DNA from 3 places in the Thalassotalea fonticola genome. Region 1 is predicted to be linked to each of the others. Evidence: predicted binding sites of a transcription regulator. Region 1 holds the regulator's gene; each other region holds the start of a gene.

Region 1 (3,287 bases):
GGTGGCCATTTAACTCATGGTTCACATGTTAATTTTTCTGGTAAATCTTACCAGGCATTTCAATATGGTCTTAACCCAGAAACTGGTGATATTGACTACGAAGAACTTGAGCGTTTAGCGTTTGAACACAAGCCTGAAATGATCATTGGTGGTTTCTCTGCATTCTCTGGTGTTGTTGATTGGGCAAGAATGCGTGAAATCGCTGACAAAGTAGATGCCTACTTTATGGTTGATATGGCTCACGTTGCCGGTCTAATTGCAGCAGGCCTATATCCTAACCCAGTACCACATGCACACGTTGTTACTACCACAACACATAAAACCTTAGCCGGACCTCGTGGTGGTTTAATTATTTCGGGTTGTAATGACGAAGCTATCGAGAAAAAATTAAATTCAGCGGTTTTCCCTGGTGGCCAAGGTGGTCCGTTAATGCATATTATCGCAGCGAAAGCGGTAGCGTTTAAAGAGGCACTACAACCAGAGTTTAAAGAGTACCAACAAAAAGTTTTAGATAACGCTAAAACGATGGTGTCAGTTTTACAGGATCGTGGTTACAAAGTTGTATCTAACGGTACTGAAAACCACTTATTACTTCTTGATCTAATCGATAAAGATATCACTGGTAAAGATGCTGACGCAGCATTAGGCAAAGCTTTCATTACAGTAAATAAAAACTCTGTGCCAAATGACCCGCGTTCTCCGTTTGTTACTTCTGGTTTACGCCTTGGTACTCCTGCTATTTCTCGCCGTGGTTTTGGCTCGGCAGAAACTACAGCATTAACCGGTTGGATTTGTGACATTCTTGATGATTTATCAAATGAAGAAACCATTGCTACAGTACGTGAAAACGTAATTGAGCTTTGTTCACGTTTCCCTGTTTACGCATAGTTAGCAGTATAAATTTTTAATTGCGGATAGCTTTCGCAATTAAAATTTAATTAGATTAAAATGGTCGCACTTTGCGGCCATTTCTGTTTTTATGCTCATTGTAAAGGCCACAAATAATAACTGTTAGGAATTTTATGTACTGTCCATTTTGCGCTGCAACTGATACTAAAGTAATTGATTCAAGACTCGTTTCTGACGGTCACCAAGTTAGACGTCGTCGTGAATGTTTAGATTGTAAAGAGCGTTACACTACCTTTGAGTCTGCAGAGCTTGTGATGCCTAGGATCATAAAACGCGATGGTTCAAGAGAGCCATTTAATGAAGATAAATTGCGTAATGGTTTACTACGAGCTTTAGAAAAGCGCCCGGTAAGCACCGAAAGTACAGAGCTTGCTATTAATAAGCTGAAATCACAACTTAGGGCCACTGGTGAGCGAGAAATTTCTAGTGAAATGCTCGGCAACCTTATTATGGATGTGCTCAAGGCTCTTGATAAAGTCGCCTATGTACGCTTTGCATCAGTGTATCGTTCGTTTGAAGATATCCGCGAATTTGGCGAAGAAATTGCCCGTTTAGGCGATCAGGATTAACATTAGATGCAAACATCTTTACAACAATTACATGAACATTATATGCAACGAGCTATTGCTCTGGCTAAAAAAGGTGAGTATACAACATCACCTAATCCTGCCGTTGGTTGTGTTTTAGTTAAAAATGGTGAAATTGTTGGGGAAGGTTGGCACCAGAAAGCTGGTGAAGGCCATGCTGAAGTTAATGCCTTAAAGCAAGCAGGCGAGAAAGCAAAAGATGCAATTGCTTATGTTACATTAGAGCCATGCAGCCATTTTGGTCGAACCCCGCCATGTGCGCAAGGGTTAATTACTGCTGGTGTTAAACATGTTGTGATTGGTATGCAAGATCCTAATCCTTTAGTATCGGGGCGCGGCATTGCAATGTTAGAGGAAGCTGGCATAACAACTGAAGTTGCAGTACTTGAACCAGCGGCAAAAAATTTAAACCCTGGCTTTATTAAGTTAATGAGTACAGGAAGGCCATTTGTACGTTGTAAGATGGCCGCTAGCCTAGATGGTAAAACTGCTATGGCTAATGGTGAAAGTAAGTGGATCACCGGCACTGATGCTCGTCAAGATGTACAGCGCTATCGCGCGAAAAGCTGTGCAATTATAAGCGGCGCAGACACAGTAATGATTGATGATGCCAAGTTAAATGTGCGGCATAGCGAATTAGGGTTTGTTGCAAATGACTTGAAACAAGATCAAATCAGGCAACCGGTTCGGGTTATAATTGATAGTCAAAATCGCTTAGCGCCTACTTTGGCATTGTTCAATCAGCACTCTCCTATAATTTTAGTACGCACAAAGCTTGAAAATGAACAACAATGGCCACATTTCGTAAAACAGATACAAGTTAATGCTATTACGATAGCAGATAACTCAAGTAAAGCTGATTTAAACGACTTGATAAATAAACTTGCAGAGCTTGGCTTAAATACCTTGTGGGTTGAGAGTGGCGCTCGTTTAGCCGGGGCATTTTTAGCACAGGGGTTAGTCGATGAATTGGTGTTATATCAAGCACCAAAGTTGATGGGTGAAAACACTCGTGGTTTGTTTGATATTGAGGGATTAGCCCATTTACAAGATGCGATATCATTAGACATTAATGATATACGAATGATAGGCGCTGATATCAAAATTACTGCGACTGTTAATAAATAAACAAATTTAAAATATTAAGCAGTAATGCTTATTGAACTTGGTATTAATTTCATTGAAGGCAAAAAATTAATGTTTACCGGAATTGTAGAAGCTATTGGTCAAGTAAAAGCAATTAACTTAAATGCTTCGGGTGCGCGAGTGGTAATCGCCAGCGGTAACTTGGATTTAAGTGACGTAAAGCTTGGTGACTCCATTGCCACTAATGGCATCTGTTTAACCGTAGTCGATTTTGATGGCGCAAGTTACAGCGCAGATGTATCAACAGAAACATTGACTCGTACCGGCTTTGCCAATTATGGTACTGGCACCAAAGTAAACCTTGAAAAAGCCATGTTACCAACCACGCGTTTTGGTGGCCATATGGTAAGTGGTCATGTTGATGGTATTGGTAAAATACTGTCAATAAAGCATGTAGGTAATTCTATCGAATACTGGATTGAATTAGCCGATTCATTAAAACAGTATGTGGCAGAAAAAGGCTCTATTACTGTTGATGGTATAAGCTTAACGGTGAATTCAATCGACAATAATCGTTTTCGATTAACGATAGTGCCACATACCACAGAACAAACTATTATTAGTACATATCAAGTAGGGCAAGTGGTTAATCTCGAAGTAGATTTAATTGCCCGTTATATTGAACGGTTATTATTTTGCCAAGAG
Region 2 (3,287 bases), 660 kb from region 1:
CACAATTGATCACTTGGGCTGAAAATGCCGGGTTAAAATGCTTTGATGCCAGCGGTATTCACTATAATCCAATTACTGAAAATCATAAGTTAGCTGATGGTTTAGATGTTAATTACATTCTTGCCTTTAAAATGCCCGAGCAGGGTTAATGTTAAGCGCAGCTAAGGGAGTGTTGTTTGACTTAGACGGCACCCTTTTAGACACCGCAGATGATTTAGGTGCGGCGCTGAACCATTTACTGAACGTTTATGAGTTCCCTGTTGTTTCGAGTAAAGAATATCGACTCGTCGCTTCTGACGGTGTTTATCCATTATTAGAACTTGGTTTTAAGCAACAACTTGGTAGGTTTGATAAAGAAGTACTTCGACAAGAGTTTCTCGATTATTACTTAGCTAATATTGCCAACCACACGCAATTATTTCCAGGTATTGAACAACTGTTAACCTTAATTGAGCAGGCCAATATTCCTTGGGGAATTGTCACCAATAAACCAGCCTTTTTAACTGATCCGTTATTGTTACATTTCAAGCAGTTTAAAAAATCTCAATCAAACATCAGTGGCGATACCATAAAAGAGCGAAAACCGCACCCTGCGCCTATGCTATTAGCGAGTAAAGAAATTGGCATTTCAGCTGAACATATTTGGTATTTAGGTGATGCTAAGCGTGATATTGATGCTGGTAATGCCGCTTTGATGACAACCGTAGCAGTAAAGTGGGGCTATATAAAACAGTTCGACGACTGCTCAAAATGGCAAGCGGATCACATTATTTCAAATCCCTTAGAGTTAATAGAGATTACTAAATAAACAAGTCGTTTAAAGTTTAACCAGAAGCAATAAGTCACTGATTATAAAGATTTTTATTTTTGTTATTATTTTATGTTATAAGCCTTCTATTTTTATTGCTAAAAAGGTTTAAAAAAAGTTTTTAGTTGAAAATATGTCTTGCTTTTTAATCAGCTCGTACAATAGTAGCCTTTAGTAAGTTAGTTACTACTAACCTAAATTAGACAAGTTAAAAAGCCACTTAAAAAACACTATATGTTGGGGTTGCATTAAAAGCCAAACCACATTACCTTGTGACTTAGCATAAACAAAACCCCAACATGTTGTGCATTTTATTAGCAATTCTACATATTGCTAATTGGGAATAGAAATACAGCAAGGAAAGCAGATATAGTATTACTGCGCTTTGCCTTAGTAAAAATAAAATAAAAATAATTAAATCTATAAACTAATAAATACTATAAAGACAGGTCATTCATGAATAACAACCTTTTTGTCACCAAGCGTAATGGTGAAAAAGAACCTATCGATCTCGATAAAATCCATCAAGTAATAGACTGGGCAGCTGAAGGACTAGACTCCGTTTCAGTTTCTCAAGTTGAAATTAAATCTCACATTCAGTTTTATGACGGTATCAAAACTGAAGATATTCATGAAACAATTATTAAAGCTGCAGCTGATTTAATCTCGGAAGAAACCCCTGATTATCAATACTTAGCGGCGCGTTTAGCCATATTTCATTTACGTAAAAAAGCTTACGGCAAATATGAACCGCCGGCGTTATTTGAGCACGTAACCAAAATGGTTGATGCGGGCAAATATGATAAGCATTTAACCGAAGATTACACGGCAGAAGAATTTGCTACGTTAGATAGCTATATTGACCATAACCGCGATAAAAACTTTAGTTATGCTGCGGTTAAGCAATTAGAAGGTAAATATCTGGTACAAAACCGTGTGACGGGTGAAATTTACGAAAGTGCGCAATTCTTATATATGCTAGTTTCAGCGTGTTTATTTGCCAAATACCCAAGCGAAACACGTTTGGAGTACATTAAAGGTTTTTACGACGCGATTTCCAGCTTTAAAATTTCATTACCTACACCAATTATGGCCGGTGTTCGTACTCCTACTCGTCAGTTCTCATCTTGTGTATTGATTGAAACAGGCGATAGTTTAGATTCTATAAATGCCACAACCAGCGCAATTGTGAAGTACGTATCACAACGAGCAGGTATTGGTATCAACGCAGGTCGTATTCGCGCTTTAGGCAGTTCGATACGTAACGGTGAAGCATTTCATACTGGTTGCATTCCATTTTATAAACACTTTCAAACAGCTGTTAAAAGTTGTTCACAAGGTGGTGTCCGCGGCGGTGCAGCAACGTTATTCTATCCTTTGTGGCATTTAGAAGTAGAAAGCTTATTAGTGCTTAAAAACAACCGTGGTGTTGAAGAAAACCGCGTACGTCACTTAGATTACGGTATACAATTTAACAAAACCATGTATCAACGTTTAATTAAAGGCGATTACATTACGTTATTCAGCCCTTCAGACGTACCTGGTTTATACGATGCATTTTTTGAAGACCAAGACAAATTTGAAGCCTTGTATGTGCAATACGAAAATGATGAATCAATTCGTAAAAAACGTATCAAAGCGATTGAATTATTTACTTTATTCGCGCAAGAGCGTGCCAGTACTGGCCGTATTTATTTGCAAAACGTTGATCACTGTAATACTCACAGCCCATTTGATCCGAGCGTAGCTCCTGTTCGTCAATCGAACCTTTGTTTAGAAATTGCCCTACCAACTAAACCAATGAACGATATCAATGATGAGAACGGTGAAATTGCACTTTGTACTTTATCTGCATTCAACCTTGGCAAGATTGACAGCCTAGATGAATTAGAAGGCTTGGCTGATTTAGCAGTGCGTGCTCTTGATAATTTATTAGATTACCAAGACTACCCTGTAGCGGCGGCATTAAGTGCTACCATGGGTAGACGCACGTTGGGTATAGGTGTGATTAACTACGCATATTATTTAGCTAAAAATGGTGTGTTCTACTCAAACGGCAGTGCAAACAATCTAACCCATAGAACATTTGAAGCTATCCAATTTTACTTATTGAAAGCGTCGAACAACCTAGCGAAAGAACAAGGTGCGTGTCCTAAGTTTAATGAAACGCGTTTATCGCAAGGCATTTTACCAATTGACACTTACAAAAAAGACATTGATAAGATTTGCTCAGAAAGCTTACACCTAGACTGGGAAGGTCTGCGTACCAGCATTAAAGAGCATGGTGTACGTAACTCAACCGTATCGGCATTAATGCCATCAGAAACATCGTCTCAGATTTCAAATGCAACTAACGGCATTGAACCGCCACGCGGCTTAATCAGTGTTAAGGCAAGTAAAGATGGTGTGTTAAAGCAAGTTGTACCGGAGTACGAAAAGCTTAAACATAACTACGAGTTACTTTGGAATATTCCTGATA
Region 3 (3,287 bases), 740 kb from region 1:
GGCTGCAGTGATTACTGGGAAGGTGAGAACCGCTTTTTCGCGTTCACTGTTTATCCAGGTCAAAAAGAAATTTTGCAGTTTATCAACACTTTGCCAACTTGGTTTGGAAAAATCAGGGAAAACAAAATCTTCAAACATTGATTGAAAGTAAAACTGATCAAAAATTGAAATATTCCAAAATACGCTCTGATATCCACGCGCTGCTGCCGGTTGATTCAACGCGTAAACAACATGTTGTAAATGGTTTTCAATTGCTTTGCTATGAGTATCCAGGTAGTCATCACCAAACTCTTTACGGGCAAAATAATCAAAGTAAGTTAAAAACTCTACCGAGGCGACAGCCCCTGCAAACTGTGCTGATATGGCAAAAATCAAATTAACAAACGAACCACAAAACGATTCTATATGTTGTGGTGCTTTCGACTCTCCGCCAAGCTTGGTTAAACCATCAAGTAAAAATGGGTACATGCTAATTGATGTACAATACGGTTTAATACTGGTCTCGTCATGAACATAAATTTCATGATCTTCAATTTGACGTTGATATTCAGCGGCTAAATCAGCATCAAAAATTTCACTGATTTTGTTTTTTACCAATGAGCGGTTAATTTGCACATAGCAATCTTTAAGCAACTCCGCTTCCAAGGTAGCAATATTCTTTTGTGTTACATTGGCATTGGCATCCATTTTAGATCCATCTGCAGCGTTTTTTGCTGCAAAATATTCTTCAATGTAAGCTGTTTTATTATTAATTTGTTCTTCGCTAAGCCGCAACATGTTGTATTCCTTTTTTTATAAATAGATGATTTAGAGTGTTACCAGTGGTCAAATCAATGAATTTTTGATTTGTGTCAGGGCTATTTAATCCGCCCTTAGTAGGATCCCATTTTCCAATTTTTACATAATTTAAATGTTTGCTGATTTCATCATTAACAGTATTTTCCCCAGTATATAGGCAGGTTTTTAGTCCCAGGTTTTGGGCTAAAATGAGCTTCTCTATAAGAGTTTCTTTTTGCCATTCTCCCCCCATAAATAACACCGTGGAAATTAGCCCTTGGTATTTGTTAATCCATTGTTGAAAATTTGTGTTTGTTAACGCCTGGCCGAAATTTTTATTCCAAAGCTCCGTGCTATGGCAACCTTTGCAACCAACTTGGCAACCAGTAATGCTAAAGCACAAACTAATCTCATTTGGCACCTCTTGAAACACTATTGTTGGTGGTAAGCAATTAAAAGTCATAAACTATATATTGGGTATTTATTGTTGTTAGACACACTATATAGTGTTTTGTGGGTGGTAAAGTTTGATCTAGATCAAAGTTTTGCGGCTTTAATATCCTCAAAATATTTAGGGAATAACATTTAAACAAAGTTTGGTTAATAAAAAGCAGAGCAAGAAATAAAGTGTAATAAGTCGTAATTAACTGCTGCAGACCTAAGTAAATAAAGGTTTATAAGTTGTTAATTTATGGTTTCTTGAAAATATTTATTTGCTGATATTTAGTTCGCAAATTGGCAATTACTCAACTAAATTTAATTAAAAGAAATATACTTATTCACACTGATATAAATATCGGCAAGGAGGCAAAATGCAGCGATTGATTATTTGTTTTGATGGTACTTGGAATAATCCTGAGCAAGAAGAAAATGGCGTCACCACACCAACTAATGTTTATCGTTTAAAAAACTCTATAAATGTCACAACAACAAAATCGAAGATTACGCAAAAGGTATTTTATCATCCTGGGGTTGGCGGTGAAGAAATTGGTTTTGTTGATGAGTTGCTGGGCGGGGCCCTTGGGTTTGGTATCAATAGTCATATCTCTAGTGCCTATCACTGGTTAGGTTTAAATTACGCTGAAGGTGATGAGGTTTACTTATTTGGTTTTTCTCGAGGCGCATTTTCAGCAAGGAGTTTAGCTGGTTTTCTAGGCAAAGGTTTATTGAACCTCAAAGATATTTCAGCTAAGCAAAGTTGGCAAAGAGTCGATAAAGCTTTTGTCAGTGGCTATAAGAACAAGCTCCCACAAAATAGTTGGGCAAAGACTGATTGGCAGTTTTTCCATGATAAAGGACCTGTTCCCATTACGTTCTTAGGTGTCTGGGATACGGTAGGAGCCCTTGGAATCCCTGATGATTTAGAGATCATAAATTTATTCGATCGTAAAGAAACCTGGCAATTTCATGACACTAAATTAGCAGAGCATATTAAACATGCACGCCATGCTATGGCTATGGATGAAAAACGTACCAGTTTTACTGTTACTCGTTGGAGCAATGCTGAAGAACACTCTGACGCCATTGAATTATGGTTTCCTGGCGTACATTCAGATGTAGGTGGCGGTTATCAAGACAGTGATTTATCAAACGGTGCGCTTAAATGGATGATCCAGCAAAGCAGCGGTTTTGGCCTGGAGTATCGACAAGATATTGAGCAGATAATTTCGGACAGTGCTGTTGGCGTTTTACATAACTCTTTTAAGGGAGCATTTTCTAAATTACGCTCTCGACCAAGAAATATACCGGCGTTAATTAAAGCCAATTCTTCGCTCTTTCATGATAGCGCCTTTATTCGTCAGCGCATATCACCAATAGAGCATGAGCCTTATTATCCCTCGCAAATATTAGCGAAAAATGAAAGTATAACGATACAAGTATTTGCTAAATGTCGTTGGAACAAGACATCAGTGTATTTAGAGCAGGGTAATGAATATGTATTTGATGCGTACGGTGAATGGCAAGATGGCGTAGAAAGTTGCGACTGGCTTGGTACTGAGCACAATAAGCAACGAACTACAGGCGATTTAATTCGGGCAACATCAAGCTTTTTAGGGAAATTTGAATCGTTAATTAAACGGTTTAGTAAAAATGTATCCACCGATTTTTTTGGTAGCAAACGGGTTGAAAATAAACCTTGGTTCGCCTTAATCGGGGCAATAGCAAACGACAGCGGACAAACCCATAAAGGCTTTACATTTAAGCATAGTAACGATTATCAACAAGTGGTAAAACACGATGGCAGTGCTATTCCGCATCAATATTTGCAACTCGCTGATCATCAAAAAAATAGACCATTACTTATCAATCATCCCGGATATTTATATTGCTTTGCCAACGACGCTTGGAGTTTTTATGAAAATAATAAAGGCTATATTGAATTAACTATAACTCGGGTAAAATAATTCCTTTTTATCATTATAAAATACAGTATGATTACCCTAATAATTGGCTCATACCTTTAAGGCCTCAATGCGTTTTATCCATACTTCAGACTGGCACATCGGCCG

The links. Region 1 encodes NrdR, which represses ribonucleotide reductase genes. Its sites were predicted from a motif close to AAACACNANATNTNGTGTTT; they were not measured.
Region 2: nrdA (class 1a ribonucleoside-diphosphate reductase subunit alpha) is a predicted target of NrdR. The motif match lies at 1,034-1,053, and genes of this name have one in related genera.
Region 3: nrdG (anaerobic ribonucleoside-triphosphate reductase activating protein) is a predicted target of NrdR. The motif match lies at 1,270-1,289, and genes of this name have one in related genera.

The regions. Positions count from the first base shown of each region.
Region 1 is NZ_CP136600.1:4,596,877-4,600,163, forward strand. Features, by position in the region: gene glyA (serine hydroxymethyltransferase) at 1-888, shown strand, start outside; gene nrdR (transcriptional regulator NrdR) at 1,023-1,478, shown strand; gene ribD (bifunctional diaminohydroxyphosphoribosylaminopyrimidine deaminase/5-amino-6-(5-phosphoribosylamino)uracil reductase RibD) at 1,485-2,624, shown strand; gene RI844_RS19000 (riboflavin synthase) at 2,694-3,287, shown strand, end outside.
Region 2 is NZ_CP136600.1:355,965-359,251, reverse strand. Features, by position in the region: gene ubiG (bifunctional 2-polyprenyl-6-hydroxyphenol methylase/3-demethylubiquinol 3-O-methyltransferase UbiG) at 1-149, shown strand, start outside; gene RI844_RS01525 (HAD family hydrolase) at 149-808, shown strand; gene nrdA (class 1a ribonucleoside-diphosphate reductase subunit alpha) at 1,265-3,287, shown strand, end outside.
Region 3 is NZ_CP136600.1:434,081-437,367, forward strand. Features, by position in the region: gene nrdD (anaerobic ribonucleoside-triphosphate reductase) at 1-777, opposite strand, end outside; gene nrdG (anaerobic ribonucleoside-triphosphate reductase activating protein) at 764-1,240, opposite strand; gene RI844_RS01840 (DUF2235 domain-containing protein) at 1,590-3,182, shown strand; gene RI844_RS01845 (exonuclease SbcCD subunit D) at 3,250-3,287, shown strand, end outside.